DNA from 4 places in the Symbiobacterium ostreiconchae genome. Region 4 is predicted to be linked to each of the others. Evidence: riboswitches for the same ligand, from Rfam matches in the RefSeq annotation. Region 4 holds a riboswitch; each other region holds the start of a gene.
What was found. A riboswitch is a leader RNA that binds a small molecule or an ion and turns the genes downstream of it on or off. The one in region 4 is predicted to bind S-adenosylmethionine.

Region 1 (7,795 bases), 850 kb from region 4:
CACCACCTTCGTGCCCCGCTCTTCGCCGCCCTCATCGGGCAGCGGGGCGAGGGAACTGAGTACTTCAAACTCCACCCCGTACTGCTTGGCCAGCTCCACGGAGCGCAGCTGCATCACCTGTGCGCCCGCCGCGGCCAGCTCCAGGATCTCGTCGTACGAGATCTCGTCCAGCCGCCTGGCCGTCGGCACCAGGCGGGGATCGGCCGAGTAGACGCCGTCGACGTCCGTGAAGATCTGACACTCGTCTGCGTTCAGATAGGCCGCCAGGGCGATGGCCGAGGCGTCGGACCCGCCCCGCCCCAGCGTCGTGATGTCGCCGTGTTCGTCGAGGCCCTGGAAGCCGGCGACGATGACCACCTTGCCCTCGGCCAGCTCACGCCGGATGCGGGTGGTATCGATGTTCTTGATCTTCGCGGCCCGATGGTGATCGTCGGTCTGAAAGCCAGCCTGGGGGCCCGTAAGCGAGACTGCCTGCACCCCCAGCTCGTGCAGGGCCATGGTGAGCAGCGCAATGGAGATCTGCTCGCCGGTGGCCAGCAGCACGTCCATCTCCCTGGCCGACGGCCGGTCCGTGATGGCCCGTGCGCGTTCGATGAGCTCATCCGTCATGTCTCCCGGGGCGCTGACCACGACGACCATGTCATTTCCCTGCTTCTTCTTCCAGGCGATGCGCCTGGCCACCCGGCGGTACTTTTCGGGTGTGGCGACCGAAGAGCCGCCAAACTTCTGCACGACAATACCCAAGAGCGCCCCTCCTCTTCTGACGACTCGCGTGTGATTCCGAGGTCAGGGGCTAGTGAGGTGGGCTCCGCGCTGCACTCGAGTGGTCAGAACAGCCTGTTTGCCTGCTTTCCCCGAGTTGTCCATGGATCCCACCTCCTCTGTATCAGGTGCAGGTATAATGTCCTTAATTATACACCTGTCCCCCGTGACCGTCTACGGCTGAAGGGTGGGTTCTTCCTCCAACTCCCGCAGGAAACGGCCGATCGGCTCCTCAATCAGATGGAAGTCCACCAGGAAGGCGTCGTGGCCCCAGGGGGAATCCATCTCCAGGTACTCCGCCCGCCCGCCGGCCGCCTGCACCAGCGCGACGGTCTCCCGCTGCAGGTACGTCGGAAAGAGCAGGTCCGAGCGGATGCCCACCGCCAGCACCCTGGCCCGGATGCGCCTGTGGGCCTCCTCGTAGGAGCCCCGGCCCCGGCCGAGGTCCATCAGGTCCATCGCCCGCGTGAGGTAGAGATACGAGTTGGCGTCGAACCGCTCCACCAGCTTCTGCCCCTGATGGTGCAGGTACGACTCGACCTGGTAGGCGACCGCGAATCCCTGCTGCAGCGGGTCTGCTCCGCTCCGCATGTCCCGGCCGAACTGCGCCCACATCGACTCGTCGGAGCGGTAGGTGATCATGCCCAGCATCCGGGCCGTGGCCAACCCCCGGACGGGCCCCGGCGTGCCGTAGTACTGCCCGCCCCGGAAGTCGGGGTCGTTCAGGATCGCCTGCCGCTGCACCTCGTTGAAGGCGATGCCCTGCGGGTGGAACCGGCCCGCCCCGCCGATGGGGATAATGCCCCGCATCCGGTCGGGGTATGTGGCAGCCCACTCCAGCGCCTGCATGGCCCCCAGCGACCCGCCGACCACGGCCAGCAGCCGCCGCACGCCGAGCAGGTCCAGCAGCCGGGCCTGCGCCCGCACCATGTCACGGACCGTGACGATCGGGAAGTCCAGGCCATACGGTCGTCCGGTTTCGGGGTTGACGGACGAGGGGCCCGTCGACCCCTGGCAGCCGCCCAGGACGTTGCTGCAGATCACGCAGTACCGGTCCGTGTCCAGGGCCTTGCCCGGCCCCACCGCGTCGTCCCACCACCCCGGCTTGGGGTCGTCCGGCCGGTAGCGGCCGGCGACGTGGCTGTCCCCGGTCAGGGCGTGACAGACCAGAATGGCGTTGTCCCCCTCCGGGTTCAGCCGGCCGAACACCTCGTAACACAGGGTCACATCGGTCAGGGTCTGCCCGCTCTCCAGAATCAGCGGGAACTCCGGCGTCGCCACCCGCGCGTACTGCCGCCGCGACAGCAAGGTCGGAACCGGTGCCGCGTTCACGCCCCCACCCCCTCGATTTCACTCACCTCTATGGATGCCTCAGGGCTCGCCATGCCCGGTGCAACGCCGGTCGATCGCCCCACGACTCGCACGCCGGCGGCAGAGGTCTGGGCCAAGTCCGGCTGACAGCGGCGGCAGAGGCCGAACCAGGAAGGCCGCCCCCGATAAGGGAGCGGCCTGCAATGCACGAATCTCTCCGTCCGTCCGCTCTCTTATCTTCCGGCGGCCAGCTGCCGCCGGTGGAATTGGCACCTTCAGACGCCGCCGAGCGTCCTGGGTTGCCGGGTTTCATCGGGCCAGTTCCCTCCACCTCTCTGGATAAGAGCCCGCCGGAAGCACCCTTCCGGTGGGATGCATGCGGTATGCAGTTGTGGCAGCTTTGGCACCGATACTACCACGGCGCCAGGACCTCTGTCAATATTTCCTCCTGCGGAAGTGACGTGCGTCACGTAAGATTCCGGCTTCATGGGTATCATTGGCCACAGCGACCCGACAAAGGTGGTGTGAGCGCATGACCCTGAAGGAAGTCGACGTGCGGCCTCTTCCGCCCGCGCAGCGGCACCCGCTCATCTTCCAGACTTTCGCGTCCCTGGCCCCCGGCGAGGCGATGCGGCTCGTCAACGACCACGATCCGAAGCCGCTGTACTACCAGTTCGCCGCGGAACTCACCGGTCAGTTCGACTGGGAGTACGAGGAGCAGGGGCCCGCGGTCTGGAAGGTGCGGATCACGAAAAAGTAGCAGGCCTGCGTGGAAACCGGCGGGAGGGGGGCTGCGCCCCCCTCCCGGCTTAGATGATGATGCAGATCAGCCCGCCGGAGCCCTCGTTGATGATCCGGCTGAGCGTCTCCTGGAGCTTGAACTGTGCGTCCTCGGGCATGCGGTGGAGCTTCGCCCGGATGCCCTCCTGCACCAGCTCGTGCAGCGACTTGCCGAAGATGTCGAACTCCCAGAGCTGGCGCGGGTCGTCCTCGAACCGCTCCAGCAGGTACTGCACCAGCTCCTCGCCCTGCTTGGCCGTGCCGATGATCGGCGTGACCTCGGCCGAGATGTCGGCCCGGATGAAGTGCAGGCTGGGCGCCGTGGCCTGCAGCTTGACGCCGTACATGATGCCCTGCCGCACCAGCTCGGGCTCCTCGAAGGTGATGTCCTCGATGGCCGGCGTGACGACGCCGTATCCGGTGGCCTTCACCTCCTCCAGGGCGTCCTTGATCTTGTCGTACTCCCGCTTGGCCTGGGCGTACTCCCGGAGGAGCCGGACCATGGTGTGCTTGCCCTCCAGCGGCACGCCGGTGATCTCCTCCAGCACCTGATAGTAGAGATCGTCCCGGGCCTCGGTCTGCACGTGGGCGACGCCGGATCCCATGTCGATCGACTGCAGGTTGACGGCGGCCATGAACTCGTACGAGCTCAGGCGTTCCACCGCCGCGTCGACGTCCCGGATCTTCTGGATGCCCTGCAGCGCCTCGGCGATGGCCTCTTCAAACTGCACACGGACCGGGTGGGCGCTGTCCAGCTCCTCCACCCACCGCGGCAGGGCGATGTTGGCCTCCCGGACCGGGAACTCAAAGAGCGCCTGTTCCAGGATGAGGTGCACGTCATCCTGGCTCAGCTCGCTGGCGTCCACAGGGATGACCGGGGCGTTGTACTTGACCTCCAGTTCACCGGCCAGCTCCATCGTCTCCTGGGCGTACGGCCGGGTGGTGTTCAGCACGATGACAAACGGCTTCCCCAGGGCCTGCAGCTCGGACACGACGCGCTCCTCGGCCTCGATGTACTTGCCCCGGGCCAGGTCGGTGATCGTGCCGTCGGTCGTCACCAGCAGACCGATGGTGGAGTGCTCTGCGATGACCTTCCGGGTGCCGATCTCCGCGGCGTCGTGGAAGGGGATCTCGCCCTCGAACCACGGCGTGCGCACCATGCGGGGCGAGCCGTCCTCGGCCTGGTAACCCAGCGCGCCCTCCACCGCGTAGCCCACCGAGTCGACCAGCCGCACGCGCACCGTCAGCCCCTCGCCCAGCGTGATCTCGATCGCCTCGTCGGGCACGAACTTGGGCTCCACCGTCATGATGGTCCGGCCGTTCCCGGACTGCGGCAGCTCGTCGCGGATGCGGGCCTGCTCGTACTCATCCTCGATGTTGGGCAGAATCACCTGCTCGGCAAGTCGGCGGATGAAGGTGGACTTTCCGGTCCGGACCGGGCCCACCACACCGATGTAGATGTCCCCTCCGGTCCGCCTCGCGACGTCCTCAAAGATGTCAATCCTCTCCACTCCAGCACCCTCCCTAGGTCGCCGCGACGCCAGCGGCCGCCCTTTCGCCGCGGCATGAGTTCTCAGAATGTGGCTCGGGTCCCGTGTCCTACCGCTAATGCTATGAGGGGTCCGGGGAGGGTATGTCTACCAGCCCATCATCCGGTAGAGTCCAAGCAGGGTGAGCAGAACGCCGTGCAGGGCGGTCCAGCGGCCGTGCAGGCGCAGCGGCAGGTGCCGCGCCAGGAGGGCGCCTGCGGTCAGCAGCGTGAACGAGGCCGCTGCGGCCGCGAGCGGCAGGCCCACCGGGGAGAAACCGGTCATCGCCGCGCCCAGCCCCGCGGCCACCGAATCGAGCGCCAGGGCCACCCCCAGCAGCACCGCCTCAGCCGGGTTAATGTGCCCGGAGCGGTCCAGGTCCGCCGCAGAGGGCTCCCGCAGGATCTCCACCACAATCCCCACGGAGCCGAACCGGAGCCGCCAGACTCTGTGCACCGCCGCGGGAGCCCGCCGCCCGGGCGGTGCGCCGGGCCGCGCCCGGAGCGTCTGCGCCGTGATCCAGAGGCCGGTGAGGGCCAGGATGGCGGCGCCGACCCGCTGCGCCACCCCCGGCGGGAGGCGTGCAGCCAGGAGCGCGCCGGCCCCCATGGCCGTAGCCAGCAGAAGGCCCGTCGCCAGGCTGACGATGGCGGCCGCACCCCAGGGGACGCGGATGCCCCGCAGGCCGTAGAGCAGGCCGACCATCAGCGCGTCCAGGCTGAGCGCGGCGGCCAGAAGCACCAGTGAGACGGAATCCAAGTCCCGCGCACCCCCTCGGAACCGGGTCTGAGGGCATCCTACGCCGGGCGGGGGAGCGGGGTGCGTAAGGCCCCCGGCAGGGAGCCGGCCGGGCACGGGAAAGGCCTGCGGCAGGACGGATCCTGCTGCAGGCCTTCATGTCTTCGCTTCGGGCGGCTCCAGCTTCGCCTCCGCCACCTCTTCCAGTTCGTGCGCCCGGGGCCGGGCCATCAGCTGCTTCATCGCGGAAAGAGGCGGCAGATCCTCGTAGAGCACCCGGTAGATGGCTTCGGTGATGGGCATGCGCACGCCGAGCCGGCGGGCGAGCTGCCGGGCGGCTCGGGTGGTGACGACACCCTCCACCGTCAGACCCGTTTCAGCCAGGAACGCGGCGATGGACTGCCCCCGCCCGATGGCCAGCCCGGCCCGCCGGTTGCGGGAGCTGTCGCCCGTGCAGGACAGCACCAGGTCCCCCATGCCCGAGAGCCCGGCGAAGGTCAGGGGGTTGGCCCCCATCGCCCGGCCGAGCCGGGCCATCTCCACCAGGCCCCGGGTGATCAGCGCCGCACGGGCGTTGTCGCCCATCCCCAGCCCGTCGGAGATGCCGGCGCCCAGGGCGATGACGTTCTTCAGCGCCCCGGCCAGCTCCACACCGACCAGGTCGGGATTGGTGTAGATGCGGAACCGGTCGGTGATCAGGATCTCCTGTACCCGGTCGGCCAGGGCCAGGTCGGGGCAGGCGGCCACCGCCCCCGTGGGCAGTCCGGCCGCCACCTCGTGTGCAAAACTGGGTCCCGAGAGTGCGACGACGCGCGCCGCGTGCCCGGGCAGCTCTTCCCCCACCACCTGGTGGACCAGCAGGTGCGTCTCCGGTTCGATCGACTTGGTGACGGTCACCACGATGGCGTCCGGGCGGAGGTGCGGGCGCACGAGCCGGCAGACGGCCCGCAGCCCGGCGCTGGACGGACTCAGGATGACCAGGTCGGCGCCCTTCACCGCGGCCTCCGGCGTATCGCAGGCCGCGACGTTCTCCGGCAGCCGCAGACCGGGCAGGGCCGGATGGCCCCGGTCCCAGTTCCGAGCCCAGCCCGGCGCGCGGCGCCAGAGCCTGACCCGGTTGCCGCCCGCCGACGCGGGCACGGCCAGCGCCGTTCCCCAGGCGCCGGCCGGCAGGATGCCAATCTCTACGGACACCGACGACCCGCCCCCTCGCTTACGCCCGTGGCTAAAATCCGCATCTCTACTCCGCGCGCGGCCGCGCCCTGGCCCCCAGCCGGTTCTCCGTGCCGGCCGCGATGCGCTTCATGTTCTCCCAGTGGCGGACGTAGATCACCACGGCGAGGGCGACCACCAGCGCGCGGTGCGGCAGCGGCGTGCTGGTCAGGAACAGCTGCAGGACCACCACCGCCGTGGCGGTGAGCGATCCCAGCGACACCCAGCGGGTGGGGACGACGGCCAGGGCGCCGGCGACGATGCCGATGAGCACCGCCAGCGGATAGTGCAGCAGCATCACGCCGCCGCTGGTGGCTACGCTCTTGCCCCCGCGGAACCGCAGCCACACCGGGTACGAATGGCCCAGGGAAGCCAGCAGCCCGGCGGCGGCGAACCCCCATTCGCCGGCCCAGCGCTGTCCCAGGTAGGCCGCCAGCAGCCCCTTGCCGATGTCGCAGATGACGGTGAACAGCGCGGCGCACGGGCCCAGCGTGCGCAGCACGTTGGTGCCGCCGGTGGCGCCGCTGCCGTAGCGGCGCACGTCGATGCCCCGCAGCTTGCCCATCAGAAAGCCGACGGGAATCGACCCCAGTAAGTAGCCCACAATCGCGACAGTGACCAGCTCCGCCACGGCCCGCCTCCTCCTTCTCCTGACCCGGCGCGGATGGGTCCGGAATCGGGTCAGCGATCACTAATTCGCCGTCCGTGGGGTTATTCCTGGTGCTAAGATGAGGTTCTATACGCAGGATTCACGCAGGCGCGCATTCCCTACTCGGTGGAGCGCTTGCGCGCGGCACGGCGGATCTCCCGCGTCTCGCCGCCGGCCAGCACCCGCCGCACGCGCACGGCCCGCTCGGTGAGCTTCACCTTCTCCCGCGTGCGGAAGTAGAGGTTGATCGGCGTGCCCTCAAACCGGTAGGTCTGGCGCAGCTGGTTCTCCAGGTACCGCTGGTAGGAGAAGTGGACCAGTTCGCTGTCATTCACGAAGAAGACGAACCCCGGCGGGCTCACGTGCGGCTGGGTGGCGAAGAAGATCTTCAGCCGGCGCCCCTTGTCCGAGGGGGGCGGGTTCAGCATGACGGCCTCCCGCACCACGTCATTGAGCTCCCGGGTGGGAATGCGCCGGGCGTGGTTCTCCGCGGCCTCCTTGATCAGCGGCAGCAGCCGGTGCACGCGGGCGCGGGTCTTGGCGGAGACGAAGTGGATCATCGCGTAGTCCATGAACGCCAGGCGCTGCCGGACCTCCTCGGTCATCTTCGCCATGGTCCGGTCGTCCTTCTCGATCAGGTCCCACTTGTTGACCACAACGATGCAGGCCTTGCCGTTTTCGTGGGCATAGCCGGCGATGCGCTGATCCTGTTCCGTCACGCCGTCCTGGGCGTCGATGACCATGAGCACCACCTGCGCCCGCTCCACGGCCCGCAGCGCGCGCAGGACCGAGTACCGCTCGACCGGCTGGTCGA
Region 2 (7,795 bases), 1.1 Mb from region 4:
GTGGTGGCCGCCAACCGGCAGGCCGCCCGCGGGACGGCCGGGCTGCCGGCGGAGCTGCTCCAGGCCTTGCAGCCCCCGGGGCCGGACGGGAAGCCGGAGACAGACCCGGAGGATCGTGAACAGACTGACCCTTAGGCAGCCACCCGGGTCCGGTTGCAGACACCCGGTGCCGGTCGCAGATCCCCGCAAGCGCTCCCCATCTCCATCCGGTAACCCCCGGCCGGAGGCCGTCCCGGGCCCGCGCCGGGGGTTACGCCGCGGGAATGGGCTTGTCCGACACCGCGAGCACCGCGAGGTCCACTGCGCGGGCGCCGGTGGCCCACAGCACGTCGGCCGCGGCGGATGCCGTCGCCCCGGTCGTGAGCACGTCATCCACCAGGAGGGCGTGCCGTCCGGCCCACGCCAGCTCCCGCCCCCTGCGCGCCGCGAAGGCGCCGGCCAGGTTCCGCCGTCTGGCTTCCCGGTCCCGGCGGGTCTGGGGCCCGGTGGCCCGCACCCGCACGAGGTCGTCCGCCGCGACGGCCACGCCCAGCTCGTCGGCGAGCCCCCGGGCGATGCACGCGGCCTGGTTGTAGCCCCGCTCGCGCCGGCGCACGGGATGAAGCGGAATGGGCACGATCACGTCCGGCACCTGGTCCACCACCTGCGCCAGGTACCGGCCCAGGGCGACACCCAGGGCCTGCCGGCCGCTGAACTTCACGTGGTGAATCGCCTCCCGCAGCGCCCCCCGGTGCAGCCCCAGCGCCCAGACCCGACCGTACGAGGGCGTGATGACGCACTCGGCGCACAGCCCCCAGCCGCCCCGGATCGGACGGCTGCAGTTGATGCAGAGCCGCAGGTCCAGCGTGAAGGGCATGGCCGCCCAGCAGGCCGCGCAGACCGGCACGGTCTCGGCCACCGACGCCAGCGGAGGCAGCGGCTCCGGAAGGGGCCCGTCACACGTGATGCAGGTCGTCCGCTGCGGCCACAGCAGGGTCACCAGCCCCTCCACGATGGTGCGCAGCAACGGCATCACCCCCGGACGGAATTCGTCACGGGGGTGAGATCATCCTTCTTTTTCCAGTTCGGCATCCAGGTCCACCAGCACAACCTTTGAGGCCTGTGCGGCGGCCACGGCCCGGGCCACGGCCTCCCGGCGCGGCAGGTGGCCCAGTTCGAGCACGAGGGCGTGTCCGTACCGGCGCGCCAGCCGGTTCAGCATGGCGACCGACTCATCCCGGGAGCCGAGATCCACCAGCACCAGCTCGCCGTCCACCTCGCGGGCGATCCGGTCCAGCACGTCCTCGATCCGGTCCGCCTGGTCCCGCACCAGCAACACGTAGGCCACCGGCTCCTCAGCCGGGCGCACCCGGCCCAGCAGCCCGGCCACGTGGCTCACGGCGCTCGCCAGGCCGTACGCCGCCAGGGCCAGCAGGCCCCAGAAGAACGGTCCATCCCGCACGGCCGCCCCCTCCTGCCAGCCAGCATATGACGGCTGGAGAGGGGGCGGTTACCTCCACGAAATCTGTCAGAGCCCGGCCATCGGTTAGATTCCGGCCTTCTCCCGCAGAAGCGCCGCGCGGTCCGTCCGCTCCCACGGCAGGTCCAGGTCGGGCCGGCCGAAGTGGCCGTAGGCGGCCACCTGCCGGTAGATGGGACGGCGCAGGTCCAGGTCGCGGATGATCGCGCCCGGGCGCAGGTCGAACGTCTCGCGCACCAGCTGGGCCAGCCGCTCGTCGGGCAGCTTGCCCGTGCCGAAGGTGGTGACCAGGATCGACACCGGCTGAGCCACGCCGATCGCATAGGCCAGCTGGACCTCGCACTTGGTGGCGAGGCCGGCGGCCACGATGTTCTTGGCCACCCAGCGGGCTGCGTAGGCGCCGGACCGGTCGACCTTCGTCGGATCCTTGCCCGAGAAGGCGCCGCCGCCGTGCCGGGCGTAGCCGCCGTAGGTGTCCACGATGATCTTCCGGCCGGTCAGGCCCGTGTCGCCCTGCGGCCCGCCCACCACGAAGCGGCCGGTCGGGTTGATGAGATAGCGCGTGCGATCGTCGATGAGGTTGCGGTCCACCACGTCGAGGATGACGTAGTCGATGACCTCCTTGCGGATCTGCTCCTGCGTCGTGTCCGGGTCGTGCTGGGTCGAGATGACGATGGTGTCGATCCGCTTCGGGCGGCCGTCCTCGTACTCGATCGTCACCTGCGTCTTGCCGTCGGGCCGCAGGTAGGGCAGCGTCCCGTTCTTCCGTACCTGGGCGAGCCGCCGGGCCAGGCGGTGCGCCAGGCTGATGGGCAGCGGCATGAGCTCGGGGGTCTCGTCGCAGGCGAAGCCGAACATCATGCCCTGGTCGCCGGCGCCGATCTCCAGCTCCTTCTCGGTCACCTGCCCCCGCACCTCGATCGCGACGTCCACGCCCTGGGCGATGTCCGGCGACTGCGGATCGATGGCGGTCATCACGCCGCACGTCGAGCCGTCAAAGCCGTACTTGGCGCGGGTGTACCCGATGTCCCGCACCACGTCGCGCACGAGGTTGGGGATGTCCACGTACGCGTGGGTGGTAATCTCACCGGTCACGATGACCAGACCGGTGGTCAGCAAGGTCTCGCAGGCCACGCGGGCCCTGGGGTCAAGCGCCAGGATGGCGTCCAGCACCGCGTCCGAAATCTGGTCCGCCATCTTGTCCGGGTGCCCTTCGGTGACGGATTCGGACGTGAAGAGGTACCGCCCCTTCTGGTCGAACATCAGCTCGTCTACCTCCTCTGTCGGCTTGCAACCGATCAGGCTACATGCACATCAAAACACCCTCTTCGCACACACGAAGAGGGTGGATGACGTCTCGCTTCCCTCTTATCTCCCGGTAGTGTGCCCGGCTGGATGTGGCACCTGGCCTGCGCGCACAGGCTGGTTGCCGAAGCTTCATAGGGCCAGTTCCCTCCGCTTCTCTTGATAAGAGTATTCAGTTGCGTACAGGTTACCACCGCGGGAGGTGGCTGTCAAGGACGACTGCGGGCCGGCTCGCGAGGGCGCCGCCCCTTCTGGAACACGGCGAATGCGGGCAGGTGTCAGCGCATCACGGCGCGTCCACCAGCGCGAACTTGAGCGTGGCCTCTGCCTTCAGTTCGTCGCCCACGAAGGCTTTCCCCTGCCCGACGCCCAGGCCGCGGCGCATGGCCACCAGCTCCACCTCCAGGCGCAGCTGGTCGCCCGGCCCCACCGGCCGCCGGAAGCGCGCGTCGTCGATGCCGGCGAAGAGCGGCACCTTGCCGGCGTTCTCGGGCATCGACAGCACGGCCACCGCACCCGCCTGCGCCATGGCCTCCAGGATCAGGACCCCGGGGAAGATGGGATTGCCGGGGTAGTGCCCTTGAAAGACAGGCTCGTTGACCGACACGTTCTTCACCGCCACCACCCGCTTGCCGGGCTCAAGCTCCAGCACCCGGTCGATCATGAGCATCGGGTACCGGTGCGGGATGATCTCCATGATCTGCTTGATGTCCAGCGGATACGCCCCCTAATCTGCGGGAATTCTTATGTTGAGTATTCCCCAAACCGCCCCCTTCTCCTCTTGACGCCCGCGGCGTCGGCGAGTACCATAACCCTACGGGGTATGGGATTTACGCCGGAGGTGTTGCAGCATGATCACGGTTACCCCGGAAGCCGCCGCGGAGATCGCCCGGCGCCTGCAGGGCCAGCCGGAGAACGTCGGCTTCCGGATTTACGTACAGGGCTTCGGCTGAGGCGGCCCCAGCCTGGGCCTCGCTCTGGAAGAGCCGAGAGACACCGACGTCACCATTGTCGACGGCGACGTGCGCGTCTACCTGGAGCAGCGGGTCGCCCACTGGTTCCAGGGAGCGGAGTTGGGCTTCGAGCAGGATCCGTGGGGCGGAGGTTTCACGTTCAAGCACCCCGACGTGGGGAGTTGCTAGGATCCGGACGGGGAGTGGCTGCACCGCTCCCCGTTTTCGTATGCCCGTTGCAGCATCCGCCTTTGTGCCTGGTCTGCAGGGTCTTTCGGGCATGGTCGTGTAGACTTTGGCACTGCTTGTGAAATCATTCGCGAGAAGAATGGCCAGCCTCCTCCCCGGGGCCTAACATAGGGGATGTACCGGTCGGTGCAATTCATCGCCAAAAACCTGCAGTTCATCGGCGGAAAACAACATTTCGCCGGAATCTGCCTGAATTGCGGCCGGCCAGACCCGGGAGGAGGCCGATCATGACCGCGTGGAGTGGATTCCGACCCGGCCGCTGGCAGCGGCATATCGATACCCGTGATTTCATCCAGCAGAACTACTGTCCCTACGAGGGCGACGCATCCTTCCTCACCGGCCCGACCGAACGGACCCGGGCCCTGTGGGAGAAGGTCTTCGCCATCTTCAAGGAGGAGCAGGCCAGGCGGGCCCCGCTGAAGGTGGACACCCAGACGCCGGCCGGCATCCTCTCGCACCAGCCGGGATACGTGGACAAGGACCTGGAGCTGATCGTCGGCCTGCAGACCGATGAACCCGGCAAGCGGACCTTCTATCCCGCCGGCGGCTGGCGCATGGTCGAGGCCTCGATGAACGCCTACGGCTACGAGGCCGATCCCCGGTGGAAGACCATCTACACCCAGTACCGCAAGACCCATAACCAGGGCGTGTTCGACGCGTACACCCCCGAGATGCGCGCCGCCCGCTCCAACCACATCATCACCGGCCTGCCCGACGCCTACGGCCGCGGCCGCATCATCGGCGACTACCGCCGGGTGGCGCTTTACGGCATCGACCGGCTGATCGAGGAGAAGGAGCGGGAGAAGGCCGCGACGGAGCCCTGGATCATGGACGAGGCCACCATCCGGCTGCGCGAGGAGCTGACCGAGCAGATCAACGCGCTGAAGGAGCTCAGGGAGCTGGGCCGCTGGTACGGCCTGGACCTCGGCCGCCCGGCCGAAAACGCCCGGGAAGCCATCCAGTGGCTGTACATGGGCTACCTGGGCGCCATCCGTGAGCAGAACGGCGCCGCCATGTCCATCGGCCGCATCTCCACCTTCCTCGATATCTACATCGAGCGCGATCTGGAGCGGGGCCTGATCACGGAGACCGAGGCCCAGGAGCTGGTGGACCAGCTCATCATCAAGCTGCGCCAGGTCGCCTTCCTGCGCACCCCGGAGTACAACGAGTTGTTCAGCGGCGATCCCACCTGGGTCACCGAGGCCATCGGCGGCATGGGGCTGGACGGCCGCACCCTGGTCACCCGGACCTCCTTCCGCTTCCTGCAGACGCTCTACAACCTCGGCCCGGCGCCGGAGCCGAACCTGACGGTCCTCTGGTCCAGCCGGCTGCCCGAGGGCTTCAAGAAGTTCTGCGCGCAGGTCTCCATCGACACGTCGGCGATTCAGTACGAGAACGACGACGTCATGCGGCCGCTGTGGGGCGACGACTACGGCATCGCCTGCTGCGTCTCGGCCATGCGCATCGGCAAGCAGATGCAGTTCTTCGGCGCCCGGGCCAACCTCGCCAAGTGCCTGCTCTACGCCATCAACGGCGGCGTCGACGAGAAGTCGGGCCAGCAGGTGGGCCCCCGGCTGCAGCCGATCACCGGCGACGTGCTCGACTACGACGAGGTGCGCAGCCGCTTCAGCGAGATGATGGACTGGCTCGCCCGGCTGTACATCAACACGCTCAACATCATCCACTACATGCACGACAAGTACAACTACGAGCGGCTGGAGTTTGCCCTGCACGACCGGGACATCTACCGCACCATGGCCTGCGGCATCGCGGGGCTCTCGGTGGTGGCGGACTCCCTCTCGGCCATCAAGTACGCCAAGGTCCGGCCCATCCGCAACGAGCGGGGCATCGCCGTCGACTTCGAGATCGAGGGCGAGTACCCGGCCTACGGCAACAACGACGACCGGGTGGACAGCATCGCCCGCGAGGTCGTCGAGGAGTTCACGACGCTCCTGCGCAAGAACAAGGCGTACCGCGACGCGGACATCACCCTGTCCGTGCTGACCATCACCTCCAACGTGGTCTACGGCAAGCACACCGGCACCACCCCCGACGGCCGGAAGGCCGGCGTGCCCCTGGCTCCGGGCGCCAACCCGATGCACGGGCGCGACAAGAAGGGCGCCATCGCCTCGCTGAGCTCCGTGGCGAAGATCCCCTACGAGGCGGCCAAGGACGGCATCTCCAACACCTTCTCCATCGTGCCGAAGGCCCTGGGCCGGACCCCGGAGGAGCAGCGCCGCAACCTGGTGGCCATCCTGGACGCCTACACCACCCAGGGGGCGCACCATCTGAACGTCAACTGCCTGAACCGCGAGACCCTGCTGGATGCCATGGAGCATCCGGAGCTTTACCCGCAGCTCACCGTCCGGGTCTCGGGCTACGCCGTGAACTTCGTGAAGCTGACGCGTGAGCAGCAGCTCGACGTGATCAGCCGCACGTTCCACCAGAGTCTGTGACGCACACGGCAGGCGGGGTGGGGCGGGTCCACCTCCAGCCAGCGCCGGACCGCGCGCACCGCACCGGCCGCATCCACTCCGTGGAGAGCTGCGGGGCCGTCGACGGTCCGGGGCTCCGGTTCGTGGTCTTCCTGCAGGGGTGCCCGCTCCGCTGCCGCTACTGCCACAACCCCGACACCTGGGATCCCCGGAAGGGCACGGAGGTCACGGTGGGCAGCCTGATTGAGGAGATCCAGTCGTACCTCCCCTACATGCAGTTCTCGGGCGGCGGCGTGACCGTCAGCGGCGGCGAGCCGCTGCTGCAGCCCGACTTCGTGGCCGACCTGTTCGCCGAGTGCCGCCGCCTGGGCATCCACACCGCCCTCGACACCAGCGGCTTCGCGCCCCCCGAGCGGGCCCGGCCGGTGCTGGAGCAGACCGACCTGCTGCTGCTGGACATCAAGCACCCGGACCTCATGCGCCACAAGGCCCTGACCGGCGCCGACGGGCGGCGCCCCCGCACCACCGCCCGTCTCGCCGCCGCCATGGGCATCCCGATGTGGATCCGCCATGTGGTGGTCCCCGGCTGGACCGACTCCCCCGCTGACGTGGAGGCTCTGGCCGATCTGGTCGAAACCCTGCCCACCGTGGAGAAGGTGGAGCTGCTCCCCTACCACCTGCTGGGCAAGCACAAGTGGGCGGCCCTGGGGATGCCGTACGGGCTGGAAGGCGTCGAGCCGCCCTCTGAGGAGACCATGGCGCGGATCCGACAGCAGCTCACCGCCAGGGGCATTCAGGCGGAGTGACCCCAGGGCGGGAATCCAATCCGCAACCGCTGGCAGCCGGCTGGGGACCGGTGAGACCCGGCCTGAGACCGGCGCCTGTGGCCAGCAACCTGCCCCCAGGGACCAGACCCCGGGGCAGTGCAAGACGGCCTGGACCGCGACTGACGCGGTCCAGGCCGTCGTGGTTTGGGCCTTCGGGCTTGTCCCTGCCCCGGGGCAGGTCCTAACGGGCGTAAAGCTCCACGACGAGGCTCTCGTCTGCCTCGACGGGAATCTCCTCCCGGAGCGGCAGCCGCTCCAGCCTGCCGGCCATCGCGGCTTCGTCCAGGGAGAGGTAGGCCGGCACCGGGCGCCGCAGGAGCAGGCTCTCCTGAACCACCGCCATCGAGCGCCCCTTCTCGGTGAGCCCCACGATGTCTCCGGGCTTCACCTGGCAGGAAGGGATGTCGACCCGCCGACCGTTCAGGGTCACGTGCCCGTGGCTCACCAGCTGCCTGGCGGCGGGCATGGTGCGGGCGAAGCCCAGCCGGTAGACGACGGTGTCCAGCCGCTGTTCCAGGAGCTGCAGCAGCACCTCGCCGGTCACGCCGCGGCTGCGCCGGGCCTGCT
Region 3 (7,795 bases), 1.2 Mb from region 4:
AAACGCCGGAATCACCGCGCCCCCGTAGGTCTCGTGGATGAACGCCGCGACAGCCTCAGACTGCAGCAGCTCCACCAGCTTCTTGATCTCAGGCCGGTCCTCATCCCCGCGGCGCACGGCGACGATGTTGGCGTAGGGATTGTCCTCCGCCGACTCCCGGGCCAGCACGTTGGCCTTCACGCCCAGGTTTTTCTCGGCGTCCAGGTAGTAGTTCGTGTTGATCACCGCGGCGTCCACATCCTGCAGGCTGCGGGGCAGGTACTCGGCCTGCAGCATCTGGATCTTCAGGTTCTTCGGGTTGGCCACCACGTCGTTGGGCGTCGCCTCGACGCCGACCCCCTCGGCCAGCTCAATCAGCCCGTGGTCGGCCAGCAGCTTCAGCGCCCGGCCGCCGTTGGTGGGGTCGTCGGGAATGGAGATCGTGGCCCCGTCAGGCAGCTGGTCCAGGCTGGTCAGATCCAGCGAGTAGAGGCCCAACGGCTCCAGGTGGACGGCGCCGACCGAGACCAGATCCAGGCCGCGCTTGGAGGAGAAGTCCTCGAGGTACGGCACGTGCTGGAAATAGTTGGCGTCCAGGCTGCCGTCGGCCAGGGCCAGGTTCGGCTGCACGTAGTCCGTGAAGACCACGATGTCCAGCTTGATCCCCTCCGCCTCGGCAGCATCCTTGATGAACTCCAGGATCTCAGAGTGGGGCGTGACCGTCGCGCCGACCTTCAGCGTGACCGGCTCCGTCGTCTGCTCCTGCCCCTGGTCCTGGGTCTGCTCCGGGGCCTGCTGCGCACCCTGTTCCCCCTGGGCAGGAGACTGCTTGGCGCCACCGCAGCCGGCCAACACGCCCAAAGCCAGGGCGAAAGCCAGTACGAGACTCACGAAACGCTTCATACGCTCAACCTCCTGCTGTCCCGAAATGCTATTTATGCGTAAACCTGTTGGCCAGGCTGTCGCCGATCCACTGCATGACCTGCACCATGATGACCAGGATCACCAGGCTCACGTACATGACGTCATGCTCATACCGGGCGTAGCCCCACTTCACGGCCACGTCGCCCAGTCCCCCGCCGCCGATGGCGCCGGCCATCGCGGAGTAGCCGACCACGTTGACCAGCATGAGAGCGGTGCCCCGCACCAGCGACGGCCGGGCTTCGGCCAGGAGCACCTTCGTGACCACCTGCCAGTTGGAGGAGCCCATGGCCAGCGCCGCCTCGATCAGGCCGGGGCTGACCTCGTGGAGCGCCTGCTCCACCACCCGCCCCATGAACGGCACCGCCGCGACCACCAGCGGGACGATGGCCGCCGTCGTGCCGATGGAAACGCCGACGATCGCTCTCGTGAGCGGGCTGACTGCGACCATCAGAATCACGAACGGGGTCGACCGTCCGATGTTGACGAGAACGCCAAGGGTGCGGTTGAGCGCCGGCCTCTCCCACAGGCCCCCCGGGGCGGTGATCACCAGCAGCACGCCGAGGGGCAGGCCCAGGAGAAGCGTGAAGAAGGCCGCGGCGCCCACCATGTAGAGCGTCTCCCAGGTGGCCTCCAGCATCATCGGCCCCAGCTTCGACATGCGAAGCATCAGCGACCCCAGATCAGCCATGCGGAATCACCTCCGGCGAGACCCCCTGCTCCTCCAGGAAGCGCAGGGCGGCCTGAATATCCTCTGCGCGGCCGGTGAGTTCCACCAGCAGCCGGCCCACCGTCGACCCGGCGACCCGCTCGATCGCGCCCTGCACGATGTTGGCGTCGACCTGGAACCGGCGCACCATGGCGCTGATCAGCGGCTGGTCGGCGGAGCCGCCCACGAAGAACAGCAGCACCCGCACCCCGTCGGGGTTGAGCCGGACGGCAGCCTCACGCGCCGGCTCGTAGAACAGCTCCCGCAGCCGGGAGCCCGGCCGGCCGATGAGCTCCAGCACGCCGCCCTGCTCCACCACCGTGCCGCCCTCCAGGATGGCCACGGAGTCGCAGACCTGCTTCACAACCTCCATCTGGTGGGTGATCAGGAGGATGGTCAGCCCGAGCCGCTGGTTGATCTCCCGGAGCAGGGAGAGCACCGACCGGGTGGTGTCCGGATCGAGGGCCGAGGTGGCTTCGTCGGAGAGCAGGAGCTTCGGTCCCGGGGCCAGCGCCCGGGCGATGCCCACCCGCTGCTTCTGGCCGCCGGACAGCTGGGCCGGGTACGCATCGGCCTTGTCCGCCAGCCCCACCAGGGCCAGCAGTTCCTCCACCCGCTCCCGGATGCGGGGCCGGGACCAGCCGGCCACCTCCAGCGGGTAGGCGACGTTGCCGAAGACGGTGCGGGAATCGAACAGGTTGAACTGCTGAAAGATCATGCCCATCTCCTGGCGTGCCGCCCGCAGCTCTCTGGGGGTCAGGCCGGTGATCTCCCGCCCGTCCACCCAGACCTCGCCGGCCGTCGGACGCTCCAGCAGGTTGACGCAGCGGATCAGCGTGGACTTGCCGGCGCCGCTCTGGCCAAGGATGCCGAAGATCTGCCCCCTGGGCACGTGCAGGCTCACGTTGCTCAGGGCCACGATCTCCTGCCCGTTCTGCCTGAACACCTTGGTGAGGCCCTTGAGCACAATCACCAGGACTTACCTCCGTTTCGGCAATAGAAAAGTGCGCCTGACAAAGAGGCGCACAGAATGAACACACAGATGTCTTCCGGCTGCCTCTCATCTTCGGAAGGGCAAGAAGCCCTCCCCAGGAATTGGCACCGCTGCACGCGGGGAAGCGTGCCGGTTGCCGTGGCGTCATCGGGCCAGTCCCTCAGCCTACTCTGGATAAGAGTCAACGGTATCCGATATGCTGTTGACGCTTAAGATACCACGGGCCGCGGCAGCCGTCAACACTGAAATTGTGCCTTACCCGAAGGTCATCGGGGCCAGCACCCGGGAGGCCTCCGGGCCCGCGTCCTCGTGGTGGGCGATAAGCAGGATGTTGGCACCGCAGCCCAGGCCCCTGGCCTGCACGACGGGATCCTCTGTGACCACCCACAGGTCCGCGTCCGGCAGGCAGAGCCTGGCGATGGCCAGCACCCGCAGCAGGTCCGCCGAATCGCAGGCCGACCGGACGACGGCGCCGCTCAGCCCCGCATTGCGCACGACCTCCAGGTCGTCGGCGATATCCTCGTCCGTCTGGCCTTCGATCCCGACGCAGATGCCCCCCGTGACCCGGTAGCCCAGGCCCTTCAGCCAGAGGGTCCGGGTGAGCCGGTCCGCGGGCGACTGGCCCGGGTGCAGGTGCGCGAAGAACACCGGGTTGCACGATTCGTGCGGCAGCACGTACTCGGCGGCGCCGGCCTGGTGCCACAGGGCGTAGACGTCGTAGGGCCGCTCGCCCATGCAGAGGGCGATCTCCATCCCGGTCTGTGCGGCGATGGCGCGAATCAGCTCGGCGACCGTTTCTACGGCGTCGTACTCCGGCGAGGCGCAAAGCAGCACCGACCGGCACCCCTTGTTCCACGAGTTCACGACGTGCTCACATACGCTCTGCGGGTCGTCGTTCTCGAGATCGACGAGCAAGCGCAGTGACGGCTCCTCACCTTTCGTCTGCCGGCAGATCCTGCCGGCCACCTCCAGCAGACTGCGGTACTCGTCCGCCTCGGCCCGCAGCATGAGCAGTATCTCCCGACGAGTCGGTGTACGTCCGGCTTCAGCACGACGCAGGATCGGCCCGATCACACGACCACCCGCCTTTAGTGACAGCCGTCACAAACTATCGTACCGGATTGCCTGGAAATAGCCTATTCGGGGAAAGGCTCATTTCTTTGTGGGTATTTTGGTTCATGCGTTAAGCATCATCCAGTCCGCCACGTGCGCCACCACGGCCGCCCGGCCGCGCTCCAGCGCCAGGAAGTGTCCCCGGCCGGGGAGCACCAGAGACTGCGCCGACGGCAGGTGCGCGGCCAGATAGCGGGCGCTTTCCGGTGCGATCCAGTCATCCCGGTCGCCCTGCAGGGCCAGGACGGGGACCCGGATCCGCCCCAGCTGCCGCCGCGTGAACCGGGAGAGGCGCACCAGCGATCGCAGGGCCGGCATGATGCCTCCCGCAATCCCCAGGTAAGGTGCCAGGCGCTCCGCGACCGGCGCCGCATCCCGAAGCAGAACCGGCGCCGCCAGCGTACAGACGGAGCGCACGGGATGGCGCGCGGCCAGATGGAGGGCGATCAGTCCCCCCATCGAGAACCCGACCAGGTGCACCTCGGCGCAGGCGGACCGCAGCTCCCCCAGGGCCGCCTCGGCGCCTCGGATCCAGTGCCGGAACCTGGTGCGGCCCAGGTTCGCCGCGTCAGGGCCATGCCCGGGCAGCACCGGCGCGTAGACGGTGAACTGCCGCGCTGCCAGCCCGTCCACCAGGGGCCGGATCTCCGCAGGCGAACCGCCGAAACCGTGCAGCACCAGGCACCCCGCCTGCCCGCCGTAAACGCGCACGGGCCCGGTGCTGCGCCTTGCCAACGGCATGGGCCCACCTCCCCGGGAACAGCAAAAAAGGCCGGGTCCATCCCCCGGCCCTGTACGCGCGATGCCAACCTACCCGCGGGTCTCCAGGAAAAACATGAGCAGCGAGGTCAGCACGAAGAGGGTGGCAAACGCCATGCTAAAGCGGTTGAGAATCTCGTCCATACCCTTCTTCTTGCCGAAGATCTGCTCTCCCGCGCCGGCGATGGAGCCGGAAAGGCCTGCGCTCTTGCCGGACTGCAGCAGCACCGTCGAGATGAGACCCAGGGCAAACAGGGTATGAAGCACCAGCACGAATGTTTTCATCCCTTCACCCCCTCGTGTGCGCCTTGAACGCTTGCTAATTGTACCACATCTCCCTGGGTTGGACAATCGCGGAGTCAGACGGGACCGCCAAATCTCGACAGACTTCGCGGTCCCGTCCTGCTGCTTTGACGGCGGAGGCTGGCGGCGCCCTCATTCTGCCCCGCTGCTGCCGGGGTTAGTCCTGCTTCCGGCCGCGGATCACCGACAGCCCGGCGAACACGGCCGCGTCGCCCAGCTCCTCCTCGATGCGGAGCAGCTGGTTGTACTTGGCCACCCGGTCGGTGCGGGACGGCGCGCCGGTCTTGATCTGCCCGCAGTTGAGGGCCACCGCCAGGTCGGCGATGGTGGTGTCCTCCGTCTCGCCGGAGCGGTGGGACATCACCGATGAATAGCCGGCCCTGTGCGCCATCGCCACGGCCTCCAGCGTCTCCGTCAGGGTGCCGATCTGGTTCACCTTGACCAGGATGGCGTTGGCGGCGTTCATCGCGATGCCCCGGGAGAGCCGCTCGGTGTTGGTGACGAAGAAGTCGTCGCCGACCAGCTGCACCCGGTCGCCGATGCGGCGGGTCAGTTCGACCCACGCGTCCCACTCGTCCTCCGCCACGCCGTCCTCGATCGAAACGATCGGGTACTGCCGGGTCCAGCTGTCCCACAGGTCGATGAGCTGCTCGGTGGTCAGGACCTTGTTGCCCTCGCCGGCCAGCACGTACTTCCCGTCCCGGAAGAACTCGCTGGAGGCCACGTCCATGCAGAGGAAGACGTCCTGCCCGGGCTTGTAGCCGGCCTTCTCGATGGCCTCCAGGATGACGGTGATGGCCTCCTCGTTGGACTTCAGGTCAGGCGCGAACCCGCCCTCGTCGCCGACAGCCGTGTTGTAGCCTTTGCTCTTCAGCACCGACTTCAGCGCGTGGAAGACCTCCGTCCCCATGCGCAGCGACTCGGCAAAGGAGGGCGCGCCTGCGGGGAAGATCATGAACTCCTGCATGTCCACGTTGTTGTCCGCGTGCTTGCCGCCGTTGATGATGTTCATCATCGGCACCGGCAGCGTGCGGGCGGTGAGGCCGCCGACGTGGCGGTAAAGGGGAATCCCCAGCTCAGCGGCTGCCGCCCGGGCCGCGGCCAGCGACACGCCCAGGATGGCGTTGGCGCCCAGCTTGCTCTTGTTGGGCGTGCCGTCCAGCGCGAGCATGGCCTGGTCGATCTCCACCTGCTCGGTGGCGTCGAGGCCGACGACGGCCTCGGCGATGACCTCGTTCACGTTCCGCACGGCGTTGAGCACGCCCTTGCCCAGGTAACGCTGCTTGTCGCCGTCACGAAGCTCCACCGCCTCGAACTGTCCGGTCGAGGCGCCCGAGGGCACGATGGCCCTGCCGACGGTGCCGGAGGCGAGAATCACCTCCACCTCCACCGTGGGATTGCCCCGGGAGTCCAGTACCTCGCGGCCGTGCACATTCACAATCGTCGTCATGGCACATCAGGCTCCTTCCGCATTGCTAACCAACAGCGACTCCGCATCCATCTGCGGCGGCTTGGGCAGGCCGATGATCTCCAGCAGCGTGGGCGCGACGTTGGCCAGCACCCCGGGCTTCAGCTTCGCGTTCAGCCGCTGGTCGTCCACCAGGATGCAGGGGACGAGATTGGTGGTGTGGTTGGTGTGCGGCGCCCCGGTCTCGTAGTCCACCATCTGGTCGCAGTTGCCGTGGTCCGCCAGGATGATCGCCGCGCCGCCCTTGGCCAGCAGGGCGTCCACCACCTGCCCGAGGCACTCGTCCACCGCCTCAACCGCCCGGATGGCCGCCTCCAACACGCCAGTATGCCCCACCATGTCGGGGTTGGCGAAGTTGAGCACGATGAAATCCGTGCGGTCCTCTTCAATCCACCGGACCGCCTCACGGGCCACCTCATACGCCGACATCTCCGGCTTCAGGTCGTAGGTGGGCACCTTGGGAGACGGAATCAGGACCCGCTCCTCGCCGGGGAAAACCCGTTCCTCGCCGCCGTTGAAGAAGTACGTCACGTGCGGGTACTTCTCGGTCTCGGCGATGCGCAGCTGCCGCAGCCCCGCCTCCGCCACCACCTGGCCCATCGGCACGTCGACGAACTGCGGTCCGAAGGCCACCGGGATGTCGGTGAACGTCTGGTCGTACTGGGTCATCGTCACGAGCGCAACAGGCTCAAACCCCTCGGGGCGCCTGAACCCGTCGAAGGCCGTCTCGTGCAGCGCCCGCACCAGCTGCCGGGCCCGGTCCGGGCGGAAGTTGAAGAAGATCACCCCATCGCCGGCGCGGACGCGCCCGTCCACGCCCTCGATCACCGTAGGCTGGACGAACTCGTCGGTCTCGCCCCGTGCGTAGGCCAGCTCCACCGCCTGCGCGGCCGACACGGCCCTGTGGCCGATCCCCTGCGTCACGGCCAGGAAGGCCTTCTCGGTACGGTCCCAGCGCTTGTCCCGGTCCATGGCGTAGTACCGCCCGGAGACGGTGGCAATGGCCCCCACGCCGGCCTCCTTCAGCTTGGCCTCCACCTGCTCCAGGTAGGTCAGGGCAGACTTGGGCGGGACGTCCCGCCCGTCAAGGAACGCGTGGATGTAAAGCCGCTCCACGTTCTCCCGCTTCGCCAGGTCGATGAGCGCCAGCAGGTGGTCGATATGGCTGTGAACCCCGCCGTCCGAGACCAGCCCCATCAGGTGCAGGGCTGCCCCCGGCTGCTTGGCCCGGTCGATGACCGTGCGCCACACCGGCAGGTTGTAGAACGAACCGTCGTTTACGGACCGCCAGATGCGGACCAGGGTCTGGTAGACAATGCGACCCGCGCCCAGGTTCAGGTGGCCGACGTTGGAGTCGCCCATCTGGCCGGGGAGAAGGCCGACCGCCTCGCCGGAAGCCGACAGGGTCGTGTGGGGATAGCGGGCCATCAGCCGGTCGTAGTTCGGATGCCTGGCCATCGCGACGGCGTTGGCCCGGGGGTCGGGGTTCAGGCCCCATCCGTCCAGCACAATCAAGGCCACGGGTCTGCGATAGGCGGACAAGTCCGGG
Region 4 (7,795 bases):
CGGCCTGAAACTGAGCGAGATCTCTCTGGGCAGCTGGCTGACCTATGGCTCGAGGGTCGAGGCTGAGGCCGCCAAGGCCTGCATCCGCACGGCATACGAGCACGGCATCAACCACTTCGACTGTGCCGTGGTCTACGGCGCGCAGCCCCACCAGGCCGAGGAGGTGGTGGGCGAGGCCCTCCGGGAATTCCCGCGGCACACCTACACCGTCACCTCCAAGGTATTCTGGAAGGTCGGCCCGTCCACCTACGACCAGGGGCTTTCCCGCAAGCACCTCATCGAGCGGGTCGAGATGAGCCTGAAGGCGATGAAGCTCGACTACATCGACATCTACTACGCGCACCGCTACGATCCCGAGACCGACCTGGAGGAGACCCTGCGCGCCTTTGACGACCTGGTGGCGCAGGGGAAGATCCTCTACTGGGGCTTCTCCCAGTGGACGGCGGCCCAGATCGAGCACGCCGCGGCCATCGTGGACCGGCGGAACCTGCGCCGGCCGGTGGTCAGCCAGCCGGTCTACAACATGATCGACCGGGGCATTGAGAAGGAGATCATGCCCGTGTGCGCCCGGGAGGGCATCGGGCAGGTGGTGTACTCGCCGCTGGCCCAGGGCGTCCTCACCGGCAAGTACAAGCCCGGCATGCCGATCCCCGAGGGCAGCCGCGGCGCCGACCCCAAGTACGGCAAGTTCGTGCAGCGCTACCTCTCCGACGATGAGATGCTGCAGCGCATCCAGCAGCTGCGCCGCGTCGCCGAGCGCAACGGCCTGACCCTGGCCCAGCTCGCCCTGGCGTGGGTGCTGCGCCGGCCCGAGGTGACCTCGGCCCTGATCGGCGCCACCCGCCCCGAGCAGGTGGTGGAGAACGTCAAGGCCGCCGGCGTCAAGCTGTCGGAGGAGGATCTGCGGGAGATCGACCAGATCCTGGGTTACGCCGAGTAGCCCGTCGCCGCGCCCGGTCCGCGTGCAGCCGCGGGCCGGGCTTTCTGCATTTCGGGCAGGGAACGTCGCTTTCAACCAAGAAATTTCGGGGACGATATTGATGCCCGCAGTGAAGGAGGCCCCTGATGGACCCGATCGACCGTGAAAGACTGAAAGAGGTGCTGCAGTTCATCCGCAGCCACGCGCCGCGGGCGGTGCTGGCCAGCCTGGAGGCGGAGCTGGCCGTGATCGAGCAGTACATCGTCAATGCCCGGTCCCCCCGGATCGCCCTGGTGGGCCGGCGGGGCGCTGGCAAGTCCAGCCTGGTCAACGCGATCTTCGGCGAGCCCCTGGCCGAGACCGGCGCGGTTCTCTCCACCACGCCGGCCGGGACCTGGTACCAGTACGAGGGGCCCAACGGTTCCCTGGAGGTGCTGGACACCCGCGGACTGGGCGAGGGGGAGCGCCCCCCGGGGGCCACGGAGGAGGACGCCGTGGCCGAGAACCTGAAGGCGGTCCAGGACCGGTGCCCCGACGCGATCCTCTTCCTGGTCAAGGCATCCGACGTCGACGTCTGGATCCACGAGGACCTGCAGCAGGTGGCGGCCCTCCGGCGGGCCATCTCCCGGCGGCACGGGTTCGAGCCCCCGGTGATCGGCGTGCTCACCCAGGTGGACCTGCTCGCCCCGGCGGACGTGGCCGAGCCGCCCTACGACGACCCCGAGAAGCAGGCGAACATCGCCCTGGCCCGGGAGAAGCTGGCGGAGCGGATGGCGCGGACGCTGGACCGGCCCGTCCGGGTCTTCGCCACCTCCGCCTACATGCGCTACCGGGACGGCGTGCTCGCGGTGGACCGCCGCTGGGGGATCGAGGAGCTGGTCGCCTACCTGGTGGAGACGCTGCCCGGGGAGGCGCAGCTCACCATGGGCCGGGTGGCCGGGGTCCGGGCAGCCCAGACGAAGATCGCCGGCGCCCTCATCCAGTCGACGGCGTCGGCGGCCGCAGCGGTGGCCGCCACGCCGATACCCCTGGCGGACATGCCGATCCTCACCGGCATGCAGGTGCTGATGGTCACTGGCATCGCCTACCTGGCCGGGCGCCGGCTTTCCCGGGAGGCGGCGCTGGAGTTCATCGGCGCCCTGGGCGTGAACGTGGGCGCCGGCTTCGCCCTGCGGGAACTGGCCCGGGGGCTCTCCAAGTGGCTGGTGCCCGGCGGCGGCTCGCTGGTCTCCGCGGGCGTGGCCTACTGGGGCACCTACGGGCTCGGCCAGGCGGCCGTGGCCTACTACATCGAGAACCAGCCCATCGAGGCCGCCCGGAAGCTGCTGGAGCAGGGGAGGGAGAAGGCCTTAAGGAAACCGTAAGGTTTGGGCCGGTTTCGCCGTAAGAACTGGGCGGTAGGCTGGAGGCAGGATGGGGTGACGGTTGGATGGCAGAGCCGCTGATCCTGGTGGTGGACGACGAGCAGGCGATTGCCGACCTGGTGGAGATTCACCTGCTGGCCGAGGGCTATCGGGTGCGCAAGGCCGCAAGCGGCGCGGAAGCGCTGCGTATCGTGGCCGAGGAGCATCCCGACCTGGTCATCCTGGACATCATGATGCCCGGCATGGACGGCCTGGAGGTCTGCCGGGCGATCCGGCGCGACCGCAACGTGCCGATCCTGATGCTCAGCGCCAAGTCGGAGGATGTCGACAAGATCCTTGGCCTGAAGGTCGGCGCCGACGACTACCTCACCAAGCCCTTCAACCCGCTGGAGCTGGTCGCGCGGGTGAAGGCGCAGCTCAGGCGCTACCTCTCGCTGAACCCGGCGTCCGCCGCCGCCCGGGAGGCGGGGGTCATCGCGGTGGGCGGCCTCCGGATCGACCCGCTCGGCCGGTCGGTGACCAAGGACGGCCGTCCGGTCGCCCTGACGCCCACGGAGTACGACATCCTGCTGCTGCTGGCGTCCCACCCGGGGCGGGTGTTCAGCTCCGAGGAGATCTTCGAGCGGGTCTGGAGGGAGCGCTACTTCCAGTCCAACAACACCGTGATGGTCCACATCCGCCGGCTGCGGGAGAAGGTCGAGGACGACCCCAGCCACCCCACGCTCATCCGGACCGTCTGGGGGGTCGGCTACAAGATTGAAGACTAACGCTGCGCTGAGCCTCCGCTGGCAGATCATCCTGACGTTCCTGGCCAGCGGCTTCCTGGCCGTCGGCACGACCGTCCTGCTGCTCTTCATCGCGGCGACGGTGGGCAGCATGCTCCCGCCGCTGGGCTGGCTCCTGAACTTCCTGCAGAACACGGTGGGCTTCTGGCCGGTGGTGTTCACGGCCACCGTCGTGCTGCTGTTCGTCTGGTACATCGTGCTGAGCCAGCCCCTGATCCGGTACATCGAGGCGATGAGCCGGGCGATGAACGAGGTGGCCCGGGGCAACTACGATGTGACGCTGCCGCCCCGGCGCCACGATGAGCTGGGCGTTCTGGGGCACAACCTGACGGCCATGGCGCAGCAGGTGAAGCTCTCCCTCGCCCGGGAGCGGCAGGCGAACCAGGCCCGCTACGAGCTGATCACCGCCGTCTCCCACGACCTGCGCACGCCGCTCACCGCGGTGCTGGGCTACCTGCAGCTCATCGACGAGGACCGGTACCGGGACGAGGTGGAGCTGCGCTACTACGTGGACATGGCCTACGAGAAGTCCAGACAGCTGAAGCGGCTGATCGACCAGCTCTTCGAGTTCACCCGCACCAGCCACGGCGGCCTCGTGCTCCGGCCGGTGGCCATCAACCCGGCGGAGCTGCTGGAGCAGGTGGCGGAGGCGTTCGTCCCCGCCCTGCAGGAGGCCGGGATGGTCTACCGGCTCCGGCTGCCGGAAGAGCGGGCGACGATCCACGCCGATCCCGACCTGCTGGTGCGGGTGCTGGAGAACCTGATCTCCAACGCCATCCGCTACGGGCGGGAGGGGAAGGTGGTGGAACTGGAGCTGGAGGTGCGCCAGGCCGAGCGGGCGGTGCTCCTCCGGGTGGCCAACCGGGGCAAACCCATACCGGTGCACCAGCTGGAGCACATCTTCGACAGCTTCTACCGGGGCGAGGGCTCCCGCTCCGGCCGTACCGGCGGCGCGGGGCTGGGGCTGGCCATCGTGAAGAACATCGTCACGCTGCACGGCGGCGCCGTGCGGGCCATCAACGAGACCGACCGCACCGTCTTCGAGGTGCGGCTGCCCATGGGGGGGCCGCCCCCTGCGCTCGGCCCCGGGCCGGGCGCCGGACCCGGCGGCGCGGTCCTCAGCCGAGGTGCGGTGGAACGTACAGGTTGAGGAAGACCGGCACCGCCAGGTTGCCCAGGTCGACCAGGGTGTGCGACGCCACGGCCCACCGGAGCGTCCCCGTCCGGCGGTAGACGGCGGTCCAGGCGGCACCCATGAGCAGGAGGGCGGCCAGGGCCGCCCCGTCGCGGTTGGCAACCGAGAAGACACCGGCCACCAGCGGGTGAAACGCCACGAAGAGCGCAGTGGAGTACGTCGCCCCGGCCCACGCGGGCCAGTGGGCGGTCGCGTCCAGCAGGAGCCCCCGCCAGTAGAACTCCTCGAACCACGGGTTGATGAGGGCGAACAGCAGCCAGCCGATCAGGATGACGGGATCGGCCAGCAGGTGCAGGTTCTGCAGCAGGATCGGCAGCGGGATACAACCGACGAGGAGCGCCAGCGCCGTCCAGCCCCCGCCGCCCCGGGCGGGGGCGGTCCACCGGCGGAGTGCGCCGGGCTCCCGGCCGAGGGCGATGGCGGCTCCCAGGAGCCCCCAGTAGAGCAGGACCGTCGGTGCCCAGCCCCAGGCGCCCAGCGCGCGCAGCGCAACCCGGGCAGTGGCGTGGCATGCGGCGATGATGAGGATCGGGGAGAGGATCAGGTACCGGCGGTTCACCGTGGCACCTCCTTCGTGGCGGTGGCACGCGCGTGACATAACAGCATAATATTGTTACGAGGCGGAATTGACAATACCAGGTCTCTGGCGTGCGCCCGCCCGTACGGCGGCGGGGTCGCCTGGCGCGGGATGCGGGGCGGGCTGCGGCGCCGCGGTATGACGGCTTCTGTAACCTTAAGGAACTCGTAAGATATAGGTGAACAGGAAGCAAGGTTCCTGCGGTACGGTAGGGGTATCAAGCTGGATGGAGGATACCCCTGGTGTACAGTCGCAGATGGCTGCTTCCGCTGCTCCTGTTGCTTGCGCTCCCGCTCACCGTCTGGGGTGCGCTGCCGACCGCGGCGGTGGATCCTGAGCGGGACGTGCAGGCGATCGGCCACTGGATCCGGGACCGGCAGGACCCGGCGGCGCCCGCCCCGCAGTCTCCTTTCGCCTGGCCGGCTCCCGGGCACACCGAGATCACGTCGGACTACGGCTTCCGGCTGCACCCGGTGCTGAAGCGGCTCCGGCTGCACGCAGGCGTCGACATCGGCGCACCCGAGGGGGCGGCTGCGGTCGCGTGCTTCGACGGCGTCGTGATCGCCGCAGCAGAGCTCCCGGCTTACGGGCAGGTCGTCGTGCTGGACCACGGAGGGGGGCTGGCCAGCGTGTATGCCCACCTGTCGGCGATCGCCGTGGAGGAGGGCGACCGGCTGCAGCGCGGCGACGAGGTGGGGCGCATCGGCGCGACCGGTCAGGTGACGGGCCCGCACCTGCACTTTGAGCTGTGGCAGGGCGGCGAGCCGGTGGATCCCCTGCGCCTCGCGAACCTGGCGGGCTTGCCCTAGCGAGTGGGGGTTGCTATACTGTCCCCAAACAATTCAATACCCGCTCGATTCATCCAGAGTGGCGGAGGGACTGGCCCCATGATGCCACGGCAACCGCTCCGGCGCGGAGCACGGTGCCAATTCCAGCGGACGACAGGTCCGAGAGATGAAGCGTGCGCAGCAGTCGGCTGTCTGCGAACCCTTCGTTCTCGAAGGGTTCTTTGCGTATGAAGGGGAAGGAGGGAGCGCCATGGCCCGCTTGCTGAACCGGCTTCAGCAGGGCGCATTCTGCGTCACGGTGGAGATCGATCCGCCCAGGGGGGCGAACGTCGCGAAGACGCTGGAGCGGGTGCGGCGCTTCGGCGACCGTGTGGATGCGGTCAATGTGGCCGACTGTCCGATGGCCAACGTGCGGATGAGCCCCATCACCCTGGCCCACCTGCTGCAGCGGGACGGCCAGGTGGAGGCCATCTTTCACCTGACCACCAGGGACCGCAACATCATCGGGCTGCAGGCCGAGCTGCTGGGGGCGGCGGGCCTGGGTGTCCGCAACATCCTGGCCCTGCGCGGGGACAATCCGGAGCAGGGCGACCACCCGCACGCGCGGGGCGTGTTCGAGGTGGACACCATCGGGCTGATCCGGCTCGCCGCCGCGCTCAACCGGGGACAGACGGTCGCGGGCGGCGAACTGGAGCAGGGCACCGACTTCGCCATCGGCTGCGCCTGCAACCCGGCCGCGGCAGATCTGGAGGCGGAGGTCTCCCGGCTGGAAGAGAAAGTGGCGGCGGGGGCGCACTTCGCCCAGACGCAGCCCGTCTACGACCCCCGCCAGGTGGAGCGGTTCCAGGCGAAGCTCGCGGGACGGGTGAGGATCCCGATCCTGTACGGCATCCTGCCGCTGAAGAGCTACGAGTTCGCCGACCGGATGAACCGGACCGTGCCCGGCATCGTCATCCCCGACTGGGCCCTGGACCGCATGCGGGGCCGGGGCGAGGAGGAGGGGCTGCGGCTCGTCGCCGAGCTCCTGCGGGCGATCGGTCCGCACGTCCACGGCGTGCACATCTTCCCGATGAACAGCGCGAAGCGGGCCGTGGCGGTGCTGGACATCATCGACGAACTGGGACTCCGACAGGCCGTCCGGGTGGGGGTGTAGGCAAGCTGCAGCGCACGATTTTCCGACCCGCCGCAGCGGACATCGAAGCCCCGCTGCCCGAGGTGCTGCGCCTTCTGGGCTACCGGGTGGGGCGCACGCGCCTCAGCGGTCGCGATCTGGCGCTGGTGGAGCGGGGCATTGCCCTCGCGCGGGAGGCGTCGAGCCCGGTGGCCAGCGCTGCGTACTGTGCCGTGGTCGTGCAGGGGGACCAGGTGCGTGCCGGCGTGCCGGGGGTCGAATGGCGCTCCCGCAGCCTGGCGCGGCTGCTCGCCGGGGCCGACGGCGTCTCCCTCGTGGCGGCCACCCTGGGTCCCGGCGTGGATGACCTGACGCGGGATCTGTTCGCGCGGGAGGAGTTCGCCCTGGCCACGGTGGTGGATGCGGCGGGCTCGGTTCTGGTGCAGGGGCTGGCCGAGTGGGTGCGCCGGGCGCTGGTCGGTGCGCTGGAAACCGGGCAGGGAGGCGGCGAGGGCGCTGTGAAGCTCACGCCGCTCTACGGCCCGGGGTACGGCGACTGGCCGGTGGAGGAGCAGATCGCGCTGGCGGCGCTGGCCGGCGCGGCGGAGATCGGCCTGCGCTGCACACCGACGTGCTATCTGGTGCCGCAGAAGTCCCTGGTCGGGCTGTTCGGCTGGCTGCCCCCCGGCGGGCGGGAGTGGTCCCCGGTGGGCTGCACCCGCTGCACCCTGGAGGACTGCCCGTACCGGGTGCGGGGGCGGTAGCGGCCGGACCGGACGGGGGCTCGCCGGGTGCGCTCCCCGGGATGGGCAAGTCAGCCTTCCACGGGGCCGGGGTCCAGGAGGGCCCGGTGGCTTCCTCGGGCCGGCCGGGCGCTTCCCCGGCTCGGGACGTCAAGTTTTCGACTTCGGAGCCGGGCCGGAAGTGAAAAAGCGGACCTTCCGGGAGGGCCGCGGCAGGGAACGGGGGCGGAGGAGCTGGCCTTCACCCGGGATCGCCGCAGCCGTGAACGCTCTTGGTGACAGAATGCGGCTTGCAAGTTGACGTAATGTCCCT

Region 1: linked by a shared signal. The riboswitch ahead of metX (homoserine O-acetyltransferase MetX) and the one ahead of ACZ5UM_RS00045 (methylenetetrahydrofolate reductase) in region 4 are both predicted to bind S-adenosylmethionine.
Region 2: linked by a shared signal. The riboswitch ahead of metK (methionine adenosyltransferase) and the one ahead of ACZ5UM_RS00045 (methylenetetrahydrofolate reductase) in region 4 are both predicted to bind S-adenosylmethionine.
Region 3: linked by a shared signal. The riboswitch ahead of ACZ5UM_RS06260 (methionine ABC transporter ATP-binding protein) and the one ahead of ACZ5UM_RS00045 (methylenetetrahydrofolate reductase) in region 4 are both predicted to bind S-adenosylmethionine.

Annotation. Positions count from the first base shown of each region.
Region 1 is NZ_AP042454.1:2,794,950-2,802,744, reverse strand. Features, by position in the region: gene ACZ5UM_RS13565 (aspartate kinase) at 1-744, opposite strand, end outside; gene metX (homoserine O-acetyltransferase MetX) at 937-2,094, opposite strand; SAM riboswitch class I at 2,304-2,419, opposite strand; gene ACZ5UM_RS13555 (DUF2249 domain-containing protein) at 2,606-2,833, shown strand; gene spoIVA (stage IV sporulation protein A) at 2,883-4,364, opposite strand; gene ytaF (sporulation membrane protein YtaF) at 4,491-5,141, opposite strand; gene ACZ5UM_RS13540 (NAD(P)H-dependent glycerol-3-phosphate dehydrogenase) at 5,277-6,314, opposite strand; gene plsY (glycerol-3-phosphate 1-O-acyltransferase PlsY) at 6,361-6,963, opposite strand; gene der (ribosome biogenesis GTPase Der) at 7,101-7,795, opposite strand, start outside.
Region 2 is NZ_AP042454.1:1,126,697-1,134,491, reverse strand. Features, by position in the region: gene csrA (carbon storage regulator CsrA) at 1-135, shown strand, start outside; gene ACZ5UM_RS05610 (phosphoribosyltransferase family protein) at 251-1,006, opposite strand; gene ACZ5UM_RS05605 (hypothetical protein) at 1,046-1,441, opposite strand; gene metK (methionine adenosyltransferase) at 1,526-2,722, opposite strand; SAM riboswitch class I at 2,825-2,933, opposite strand; gene fabZ (3-hydroxyacyl-ACP dehydratase FabZ) at 3,051-3,479, opposite strand; gene pflB (formate C-acetyltransferase) at 4,194-6,422, shown strand; gene pflA (pyruvate formate-lyase-activating protein) at 6,419-7,207, shown strand; gene rpsD (30S ribosomal protein S4) at 7,410-7,795, opposite strand, start outside.
Region 3 is NZ_AP042454.1:1,259,646-1,267,440, reverse strand. Features, by position in the region: gene ACZ5UM_RS06270 (MetQ/NlpA family ABC transporter substrate-binding protein) at 1-882, opposite strand, end outside; gene ACZ5UM_RS06265 (methionine ABC transporter permease) at 911-1,591, opposite strand; gene ACZ5UM_RS06260 (methionine ABC transporter ATP-binding protein) at 1,584-2,582, opposite strand; SAM riboswitch class I at 2,667-2,784, opposite strand; gene ACZ5UM_RS06255 (biotin synthase BioB) at 2,859-3,677, opposite strand; gene ACZ5UM_RS06250 (alpha/beta hydrolase) at 3,780-4,457, opposite strand; gene secG (preprotein translocase subunit SecG) at 4,527-4,760, opposite strand; gene eno (phosphopyruvate hydratase) at 4,936-6,228, opposite strand; gene gpmI (2,3-bisphosphoglycerate-independent phosphoglycerate mutase) at 6,235-7,788, opposite strand.
Region 4 is NZ_AP042454.1:10,732-18,526, reverse strand. Features, by position in the region: gene ACZ5UM_RS00075 (aldo/keto reductase family protein) at 1-940, shown strand, start outside; gene ACZ5UM_RS00070 (GTPase family protein) at 1,066-2,283, shown strand; gene ACZ5UM_RS00065 (response regulator) at 2,349-3,050, shown strand; gene ACZ5UM_RS00060 (sensor histidine kinase) at 3,040-4,218, shown strand; gene ACZ5UM_RS00055 (CPBP family glutamic-type intramembrane protease) at 4,187-4,822, opposite strand; gene ACZ5UM_RS00050 (M23 family metallopeptidase) at 5,083-5,649, shown strand; SAM riboswitch class I at 5,696-5,801, shown strand; gene ACZ5UM_RS00045 (methylenetetrahydrofolate reductase) at 5,879-6,781, shown strand; gene ACZ5UM_RS00040 (hypothetical protein) at 6,844-7,503, shown strand.